2 regions of the Serratia odorifera genome follow, and region 2 is predicted to be linked to the other one. Evidence: predicted binding sites of a transcription regulator. Region 2 holds the regulator's gene; the other holds the start of a gene.
What was found. The regulator Fur, encoded in region 2, represses iron uptake genes when iron is present. The targets are predictions, from matches to a motif close to ATAATAATGAGAACNACTATCAA.

Region 1 (4,531 bases), on a different contig from region 2:
GTCATTGCCATCAACCGCATCTTTGAACTTCACTTTATTGTAACTATAGCCGGCGATCAGGCTCAGACGCTCGGACAGCCTGGTACGCGCCTCCAATTCAATCCCCTGCGAATGAACCTTGCCCGCCGGGACGTAATAGCTTTGCTGCACCACCCGATTTGCCACGTTTTTCTGCGTCAGGTCGTACAACGCCACACTGTACAGCGAGCTGCTGCCGGGCGGTTGGTACTTGAGGCCGACCTCATACTGCTCGCTGGTACTCGGCTTGAGCATATGCCCGTCCTGATCCGCCAACGCTTCCGGCGTTACCGCAGAGCTGTAACTGGCGTAAGGGGACAGCCCATTGTCGAAGTTGTACAGCAGCGAGGCACGGCCGCTGAAGTGGTGATCGTTGCGCGCATCGGAAGTACCAGCCGTCAGGTTATCGTTCTTGCTTTCCAGGCGATCGTAGCGGCCCGACAAATTGAGATACCAGTTATACAGGCTGATTTCATCCTGCAAATACACGCCGGTCTGTTCATAGTGGCGTCGTGAATCGGTGCGTGCCAGGTTACTGAGCACCGGCTGCTGCGCGGCGCCGGTATAGGGGTTCAAATCGGTTGCCTGCGCAGTTTCATCCCACAGGTTGTTGCGAAAACGCTGATAATCGAGCCCCAGCATCACCTTATGCTCCACCGGACCGGTAGCAAAATCGGCTTCCAGTTGGTTATCCACCGCATAGGCATCCAAGGAGGTATTGGAGCCGCTGTAGTAGCGGTGCAACATACTGTGATCGTCATTCCAGCCAATCTGATACACCTGTTCCAACGCTACGTTGGAATGGGTGTAGCTGCCGTTTTGCCGGAAAGTCCACACGTCGTTAAAGCTGTGGGAAAATGCGTAGCTGTAGATTTGCTCCCAGCGCTTGAAGACGTTATGACCGCTGTCGCCGTCGAAGAAACCGCGACCCAGCTTATCGCCCTGGCTGGAATACAGGCTGCCGTCGGCAGGCACTGCGCTGTGGTAGCCGCCGGAAGGATCTTTTTGCAGGTACGCCTTCAGCAGCAGCGAGGTATTGGCCGTCGGTTGCCACAGCAACGAAGGAGCGATTGCGTAGCGTTCTTCACGCTGGTGATCGTACATGGTTTCACTGCTACGGGTCATGCCGGTCAAACGATAGGCCCACTGCTCGGATAACGGCCCGGTAACGTCAAAAGCGCCGCCTTTGGTGGCGTTGTTACCCCCCATCACGTTGACATGCCCTTCGCTGGCGAAACGCGGCTGTTTACTGGTCAACGCCACCAGCCCGCCGGGAATACTCTGACCATACATTACCGAGGATGGCCCTTTGATCACGTCAATGCGTTCGAGGAACCAGGGATCGACCTGCAACGCGTTGTAGCTGCCGCTGTCACTCAGCAGACGGAGTCCGTCCAGAAAGGTATTGTTGACATCACCGCCGTGAAATCCGCGCAGTGCAATGGTGTCGTAGCGCGTGGCGCCACCGGCAAAGTTAGTGAAGACGCCAGGTGTATACTTCAGCGCATCATTAACGGTGAGCGCATTCTGATCGGTCATTTGTTGACGCGTGATAACCGAAACCGACTGTGCGGTTAAAATCAACGGCGTATCGGTTTTTGTCGCCCCACGGCTGGTGGCGGCGGTGTAGCCGTGGGTTGCTGAATCCGCCGTATCGGCCGGCGCTGCGCTGACCACCAGCGTATCTTCGGCCCACGAGGCCAGTGGCATAAACAACGCGATGGAGCAAAACACCGCACTGCGTTTGGTGAGTAAATTCCCAGACATAGTTAATTCCTGTAGAAGCGATAAAAAATCACCGCATGCTCCTGCCGGCAGCAACGCTGGCTGCCGCATCCGCAAAAAGGTTCCCCAAGCATCGGTGCAAAAAACAAACGATAAAACGAATGGCAATGATAATTATTATCTTTATGATGGTTTAAGTTCAAGCAGCGTTGCATTTTTTGTCGAGGCTATCAGATTTTCCTGTCAAGCTGGGCTTAACAGTAAGCTTGCAAATACTGTGGGTATTACCTGTCGGCATCAGACAAAACTGCCCGCTTAACGAGGGTTAAAAAATGAAATCAGGCGGGAAATAAGCAACATGCAGCCAAAAATTACCACGTTCAACGCCAACCATAGCGCCAGTAGATATAAAAAAGGCTGATAGGCTGGAATACCGCGAGCAGCGGAGAACGGGTTGTAATGCCAGAATTTAATAATGGCAAAAGGATTAAGATTAAGCTGAAGGAAGTAATAGGTGGTTAATGCCGGCGGCAGAATCAAATACACCAGCAGCATCATCGCCATGGCCAACTGGGTAAAAATACTGTTACTAAAATCTTTCATATCAAAAAGTTACCATATTTTTACTGGTTAACCAACGCAATAAAGACACCGTTATCAACAGACAAAATGAACGTTGTAGAGTTCCTTGCCGACTAAAAAATAAATCCGCCGGGATGTTTAGTTTCCATTTAGTTATGCGATGTTAAAAACGGAGCAACTCAAGGAGGGCACCATGCAATCAGACGATGATTCAAACATCGCCAACGCAAGAAAAAGAAAAATAATTTACGGTTGGTATATTTATACAATCTACGTGCTGTTGATATTTAATATTTATATGGCAGTTTATAACACCTGCGTGCGACATCCGATCGAAATGCCCCTGGTTTCTGTAGCACATAGTTTGTTCATTGCCTGCCTATTGCATCAGATCCTGAAGAAACGGACGCGCTTCACCTGGGTGATGCTGGTTTACTTTATCATTATGCGCCTGTATTACGCCAATGTGCTGCACGTCGAGTTCGGCCTGTTCGGCTGTGCTTTGGTATTGCTGATCATCACCCTGTTGCTGACCGGCACCGTGGTGATCGGACAAATGGCGACGCCGCCGGTAAAACAGGACTGGCTGGCGGCCTTGGGGTGGAAACAGGCCGTAGCGCTGATCGCCATTGCAGCGCTGGTGACCAGGTTGATTACCATTGATTATTTGTCGTGAGACGGCCGCAGTTCGCTGGGGATATGTGGCTCAGACACATCAACCATACGACAAACTTTGCTGTAACTGCTGGATTGCTCACAGATCTTGTCGGTGACGTACGCACCGAGGTATCCCAATAGCAGCAGATAGATCAACATACATAAGATAAAGATCAGCGTTCTCACCAATAACAACCACTGTGGTAGCAAAACAGCGCCTATCATAGCGTGATTTTGTAGCGACCGCATGCCGCTCCGCTGATGAATAACGGTGGTCATCGCCAGATTAATAATGTTATGTTATCACATATCATAAACTTCTCTGCGTAGACGGTGACATGGAACAACCCCACCCGCCGGTTTTGGCCGTACAACAATTAAACATCACGCTCGATGGCGAACGCAAAATACAGGATTTGAACTTCGTGCTGCATGCCGGCGAGCGCGTCTGTTTGCTCGGCGCTTCCGGCGCCGGTAAATCGCTGACCGCTGCAGCGCTGCTTGGTACGCTGGCGTCCAATGCGGAGGTTGATGGCAGCATCAGCCTGCATGGCATCCCCTTGGCAGGCGTGCGTCTGCAACAACGTGGCCGTCTGCCGATAGCGGCGATTTTCCAGGATCCGTTCACCGCACTGAACCCATTGGTCACGGTTGGCCAGCAATTGACGATGGCGCTACGCTATCAACGCTCACTTTCCCGCCGCCAGGCCAACCACTGCGCCAGCGATATGCTGCAGGCGCTCGGTTTGTCACCGCAGCAGACGCTGGCACGCTATCCCGGCCAACTGTCTGGTGGACAATGCCAGCGCATCTGTACCGCTCTGGCGCTGACAGGCCAGCCGTCGCTGCTGATTGCCGATGAACCCACCAGCGCATTGGATATGGTCAGCCAGCACCAGTTGCTCGAGGTATTGCGCAGCCATCATCGGCCGCACGCCGCCCCCGCACTGCTGTTTATTACTCACGATATCGCGCTTGCCGCAGGGCTGTGCCAGCGCGCGCTGGTGCTGTCGCATGGCCGTCTGGTTGAGCAAGGCCCGTTGGACCAGTTACTGCAACAACCAAAACATCCCTATAGCCAACGGTTGGTGGCGGCGATGCAGATGCAGACGCCGCCACCAGGTGACAGTCCGCATTTGCGTCAGGCAGGTTAACCATGTTTGAGTCATTTATCAGTTTGCAAAACGTCAGCCGACTTTATGATGGACACAAAACCGGCCTTTGGCCCTGCAATATTAATCTGCGCGCTGATGAACGCGTCGGATTGGTCGGCTGCTCCGGTGCCGGTAAAACAACCCTGCTGAAGCTGCTGCTGGCACTCGATGCCTGCGATGGTGGACGCATCGTCTGCCAGGGGCAGCCGATCGCTGCGGCAACGGGCAGTAAGCTGCGCTGGTATCGGCGATTGGTACAATACGTACCGCAGGACGCTGTGGCATCGCTTAACCCACGCCATAACGTCGCACAGCTGATTGCCGAACCGCTGCGTCAACTGACCGATGCTGGCAATGTGGCATCACGCGTTGCCCAGGCGTTGCGCCAGGTGGAG
Region 2 (4,531 bases):
CGGTGGCTTATCAGACCCGACACCATGATGAAATCTTCGCCGCCTTGCAGGCAGTGAGCGCCGCCGGCATGACTCAGCGTCAGCAGGCGGCGGCGCTGATGCGCACCATGCTGGATGAAGAAGGGGTGATTCAGTTTCTGCTGAAATCGTTCCATCAGGGCGAATGGCGTTTCAACCTGCCGGTGCTGATCGAGCAATATGAAACCATCATTGGCTGGCAACCGGTGCCGGCCTGGCCGCAGCCGATTCTGTTTATTCGTGGCGGGCTGTCGCCTTACGTAAAAAACGACTACCGCGACGACATCGCCCGCCAGTTCCCGCAGGCACGGGCGTATGAAGTGGCTGGCAGTGGCCACTGGGTACACGCCGAGAAACCGGATGCGGTACTGCGTGCCATTCATCGCTTCATCGACCAGGCCTGACGGCCAGTTGGCGAAAAAACGCGCTAAAGATAACGGCTTAGCGCGTTTGCAACGCAGTAAAGCATTGTCGTTGCTCCATCTGCTGGGGTAATATGGCGCGCTATAATTTTGCCGCCGTCGCCAGCGTGGTGTAAAACGCCGGAATGGGGGCAAATTTGGGTTAGGTTTTATCGACCTGAACTGTATTAACCGAACCGTCCGGAAGCGTGAAACGCTTTTTGATGCAAACTCCCTTGCAGTACCGCTACCTATGGCAAAAGAACAAACGGATCGCACGACGCTGGATCTGTTCGCAGATGAACGCCGTCCGGGGCGCCCGAAAACCAACCCGCTATCCCGTGATGAACAGCTTAGAATCAATAAGCGGAATCAGCTACGGCGCGATAAAGTACGTGGTTTGCGGCGTGTGGAGCTGAAAATCAACGCGGATGCGGTGGACGCTCTGAACAAACTGGCGGAACAGCGTAATATCAGTCGCAGCGAGCTCATTGAGCAAATGCTGCTGGCGCAACTGGCGGAAGAACAGCCAGAACAATGATCTTATCAGCCGCACGCGCGGCGCGGCGTTAAGGATGACGCCGGATCAACTCCGCATTTTATTCTTCGGGCATCGCATAAACGCGATAAAACCCCGGGGCAAATTTCTGGCATGATACGCGTTTAGCGGTGGGAGCTGGCTCCTCACCATGGCGATATTTTAAACGATACCGGTGCGAAAGCCGGGCGTCGAGTATTGTAATTAATTGAATTTAAAGGTTATACGCGATATGGCTAACGTAGGCATTTTCTTTGGCAGCGACACCGGCAATACCGAAAACATTGCCAAGATGATCCAAAAACTTCTTCGTCAGAGCTTTGGCGACGATGTGGCTGAGGTGCATGACATTGCCAAAAGCAGCAAAGAAGATCTGGACGCATTCGACATTCTGCTGCTCGGTATCCCAACCTGGTATTACGGTGAAGCACAATGTGACTGGGACGACTTTTTCCCTACGCTGGAAGAAATAGACTTCAATGGCAAACTGGTCGCGCTGTTCGGCTGCGGCGATCAGGAAGATTACGCGGAATATTTCTGTGATGCGATGGGGACCATTCGTGACATCATCGAACCTCGCGGCGCAGCGATTGTCGGCCACTGGCCAACCAAAGGCTATCATTTCGAAGCCTCCAAGGGTCTGGCAGACGACGATCACTTTATCGGCCTGGCGATTGACGAAGATCGCCAACCCGAACTGACCGACGAACGCGTGCAGGGCTGGGTGGCGCAAATCAGCGCAGAGCTGAGCCTGGCAGACATCGTAGGTTAAGCAGCGGTTATTTCCCCGCCGTTCAAGGCCCTGCGAGACGCATGATTAACGCAGGGCCGTTATCGACATCACGGATTGAAGCGATAGAAGCTACAAAATTGTAACTTCCCCCCTCGTCACGGTAGACTGCGGTTCGGTTTATCCCACCCATCAAGATGTTACATGTGTGACATGTAACGGTGCGAATATATCTTTGTTAACAACCGGCGGTTTCCATTTAGGTCAACCGGTTCTATAATGAGACGCAATAAATTCTTTGTGCCGACCGATGCCATAGGCAAAAATGCCTCAACTTGATTAGCATAGTAACAGGACTGAATCCGCATGACTGACAACAATACCGCATTAAAGAAGGCCGGCTTAAAAGTCACGCTTCCGCGACTCAAAATCCTGGAAGTACTGCAAGATCCGGCTTGCCATCACGTCAGTGCGGAAGATTTGTACAAGAAACTGATTGATATGGGCGAAGAAATTGGTCTGGCGACGGTTTACCGCGTACTGAACCAATTTGACGACGCCGGGATTGTCACCCGTCATAATTTCGAAGGCGGCAAATCAGTATTCGAACTGACTCAGCAGCACCATCACGATCACCTGATTTGCCTGGACTGCGGCAAAGTGATCGAATTCAGCGATGAATCCATCGAAGCGCGTCAGCGTGACATTGCCAAACAGCACGGCATCAAACTCACCAACCACAGCCTGTACCTGTACGGTCATTGCGCCATCGGTGATTGCCGCGAAGACGATACGCTGCACGACAAAAAATAATGCTGATGCATTAATAAGCAAGGAACCGCCAGACGGCGGTTTTTTTATGCCTGTCAGACAGGCAAAAAAATCCCCGGACGCGCCGGGGAAATCATGTCACAAAAGATAACAATGCAGCGGCAAACCACCTCTTTCATCAGGGTATTACCCCCTCCACACCCCAAACGCCCCGCCGCCGACACGCAGCGAGGCATTGGTCACTACGCCTGCACCGGTTCCGCACGGCTAAAGCGCTTGCCGTCAGGGCTGACCGCGCGAATTTGCACCTCGCCGGCTACTGCCGGCTTGGCGCTGTCATCATAGCGTTGCCACTGTTTGCCACCGTCGGTGGAATACTCGATAGCCAGTCCCGGCAAAGCAATATTGGCCTCCAGCTTGCCGTTGACGATCCGCGCACCTGGCACCGGCAGGCGGTATTTTATCCCGCCTTTATCCAGCTTGCCCAACTCGCGCTGCCCCAGCAGGTTGGCAAACCGCAGCCAGTCCTGCTGCAACTTTTTGTCATCGACCAAGTGGGTTTCCCCGCCCTTGTATTCTCGACCTGCCTTATAGTCCTGTTCCCAGCTGGCACGGTGCCAGGCTCGTTCCGCCACCGACAGCGAGCGCGGGAACATCATATATTCCATTTGCGGATCGGTGCGCACCACTTCACTCCACAGCTGGGCGGAAAGGCCATAGGCGCCCGGCCACGGTTTATCGCTCTTGGCGGTGAAATAGTTGCCATCGCGATCCACCGACGTTTCAGCGTTCTGCGGCATGTTATCCGGTGCAAAGCTGAATATTTTGCGCTCATCACTGAAGCGGGTGCCCCAGTAATAGCCGCTTTCGTTTGGATTGACCTCATACGGGAAGTCCAGATAGACGTAGTCGGGGTTGGAAACCACCACTTCGTAACCCTTGTTGGCCCAGTCATTTACCGAATCGAACCCGCCCCAGTACAGGGTATCCCAGAAGTTGACGCCAACGCGCGCCGTGGCAAACGCCTTGGCGTCTTTGGCATCCTTCAAGCCATCCTGCCAGGCCTGCATTCTGTCGATGCCGTGCGCTTTAACCAGTTTGCTGACTTCCTGACCGAAGTAGCTCGGCAAGTGTTCCATGTCGGCAACCTTGCCCTGCTTGATCATCTGTTGGCAAACCTGCGACTTGGCCCACGGTTTGTCTTCTTTGCTCAGATCGAGCATGCCTTTGCCCGGTTCTGGCTGTTTGATGTCGGTATAACCGGCGCCCAGACGGATGTTCTTGGCTTCATCGCCGCCAAAGTGCCAGGTTTTCAGCGGTTGACCGGCTTCCTTATGCATTTGGGCAATTTCACCGATCACCTTGTCGACAAAGCGGGTTGATGAATCCAGGCACGGGTTCAGATAGCTCTGGCGATTGAAGAATTGCACCGAGGTAGTATTGGAGCTGTCGGTAGGATCCAGCAGACGGAACTCCTCGGCCTCTTTTTGCTTACCTTCGGCAAGCAGTTTCTTATAACGCGCTTCCATGGATATCACCGCCGCACGCGCGTGCGCCGGCATATCGACCTCCGGGATCACTTCAATCTGGCGTGCCTGGGCGTATTTGATGATGTCGATATAGTCCTGACGGCTGAAGAAACCACCGTAAACCTCTGGCCCCTGACCGTACTGCGGCAACAGGCAGGTTGTTTCGCTCAGGTCATGGCAGCGTTGGCCGCCGATCTCGGTCAGCTCCGGCAGGCCGGGGATCTCGATGCGCCAGCCTTCATCATCGGTCAGGTGGAAGTGGAACTTGTTCAGCTTATAGGCCGCCATCTGATCCAGCAGACGCAGCACCGCATCCTTGTGGTGGAAGTTGCGCGCAACGTCGAGGAACAGGCCACGGTATTCAAAGCGCGGCGCATCTTTAACATCCAGCGTGGCGATTTTCTTGTCGCCTGTGGTCGGGATCAGCGACAGAATCGATTGCAGGCCATGGAACACCCCAGCCTGATCGAAGCCGGTCACCACCGCCTGTTTGGCGCCGATCTGCAACTGATAGGCGCCTGCCACCGCCAGGTCGCCCTTGAAG

Region 1: a site for Fur is predicted at 1,911-1,933, ahead of ACCC84_RS06070 (TonB-dependent siderophore receptor). Genes of this name have one in related genera too.

What each region holds. Positions count from the first base shown of each region.
Region 1 covers NZ_JBGMUT010000001.1:1,298,449-1,302,979, forward strand. The annotation lists gene ACCC84_RS06070 (TonB-dependent siderophore receptor) at 1-1,785, opposite strand, end outside; gene ACCC84_RS06075 (hypothetical protein) at 2,059-2,346, opposite strand; gene ACCC84_RS06080 (hypothetical protein) at 2,624-3,001, shown strand; gene ACCC84_RS06085 (ATP-binding cassette domain-containing protein) at 3,321-4,136, shown strand; gene ACCC84_RS06090 (ABC transporter ATP-binding protein) at 4,139-4,531, shown strand, end outside.
Region 2 covers NZ_JBGMUT010000005.1:256,702-261,232, reverse strand. The annotation lists gene ybfF (esterase) at 1-422, shown strand, start outside; gene ybfE (LexA regulated protein) at 673-960, shown strand; gene fldA (flavodoxin FldA) at 1,190-1,729, shown strand; gene fur (ferric iron uptake transcriptional regulator) at 2,054-2,500, shown strand; gene ACCC84_RS15390 (beta-N-acetylhexosaminidase) at 2,701-4,531, opposite strand, start outside.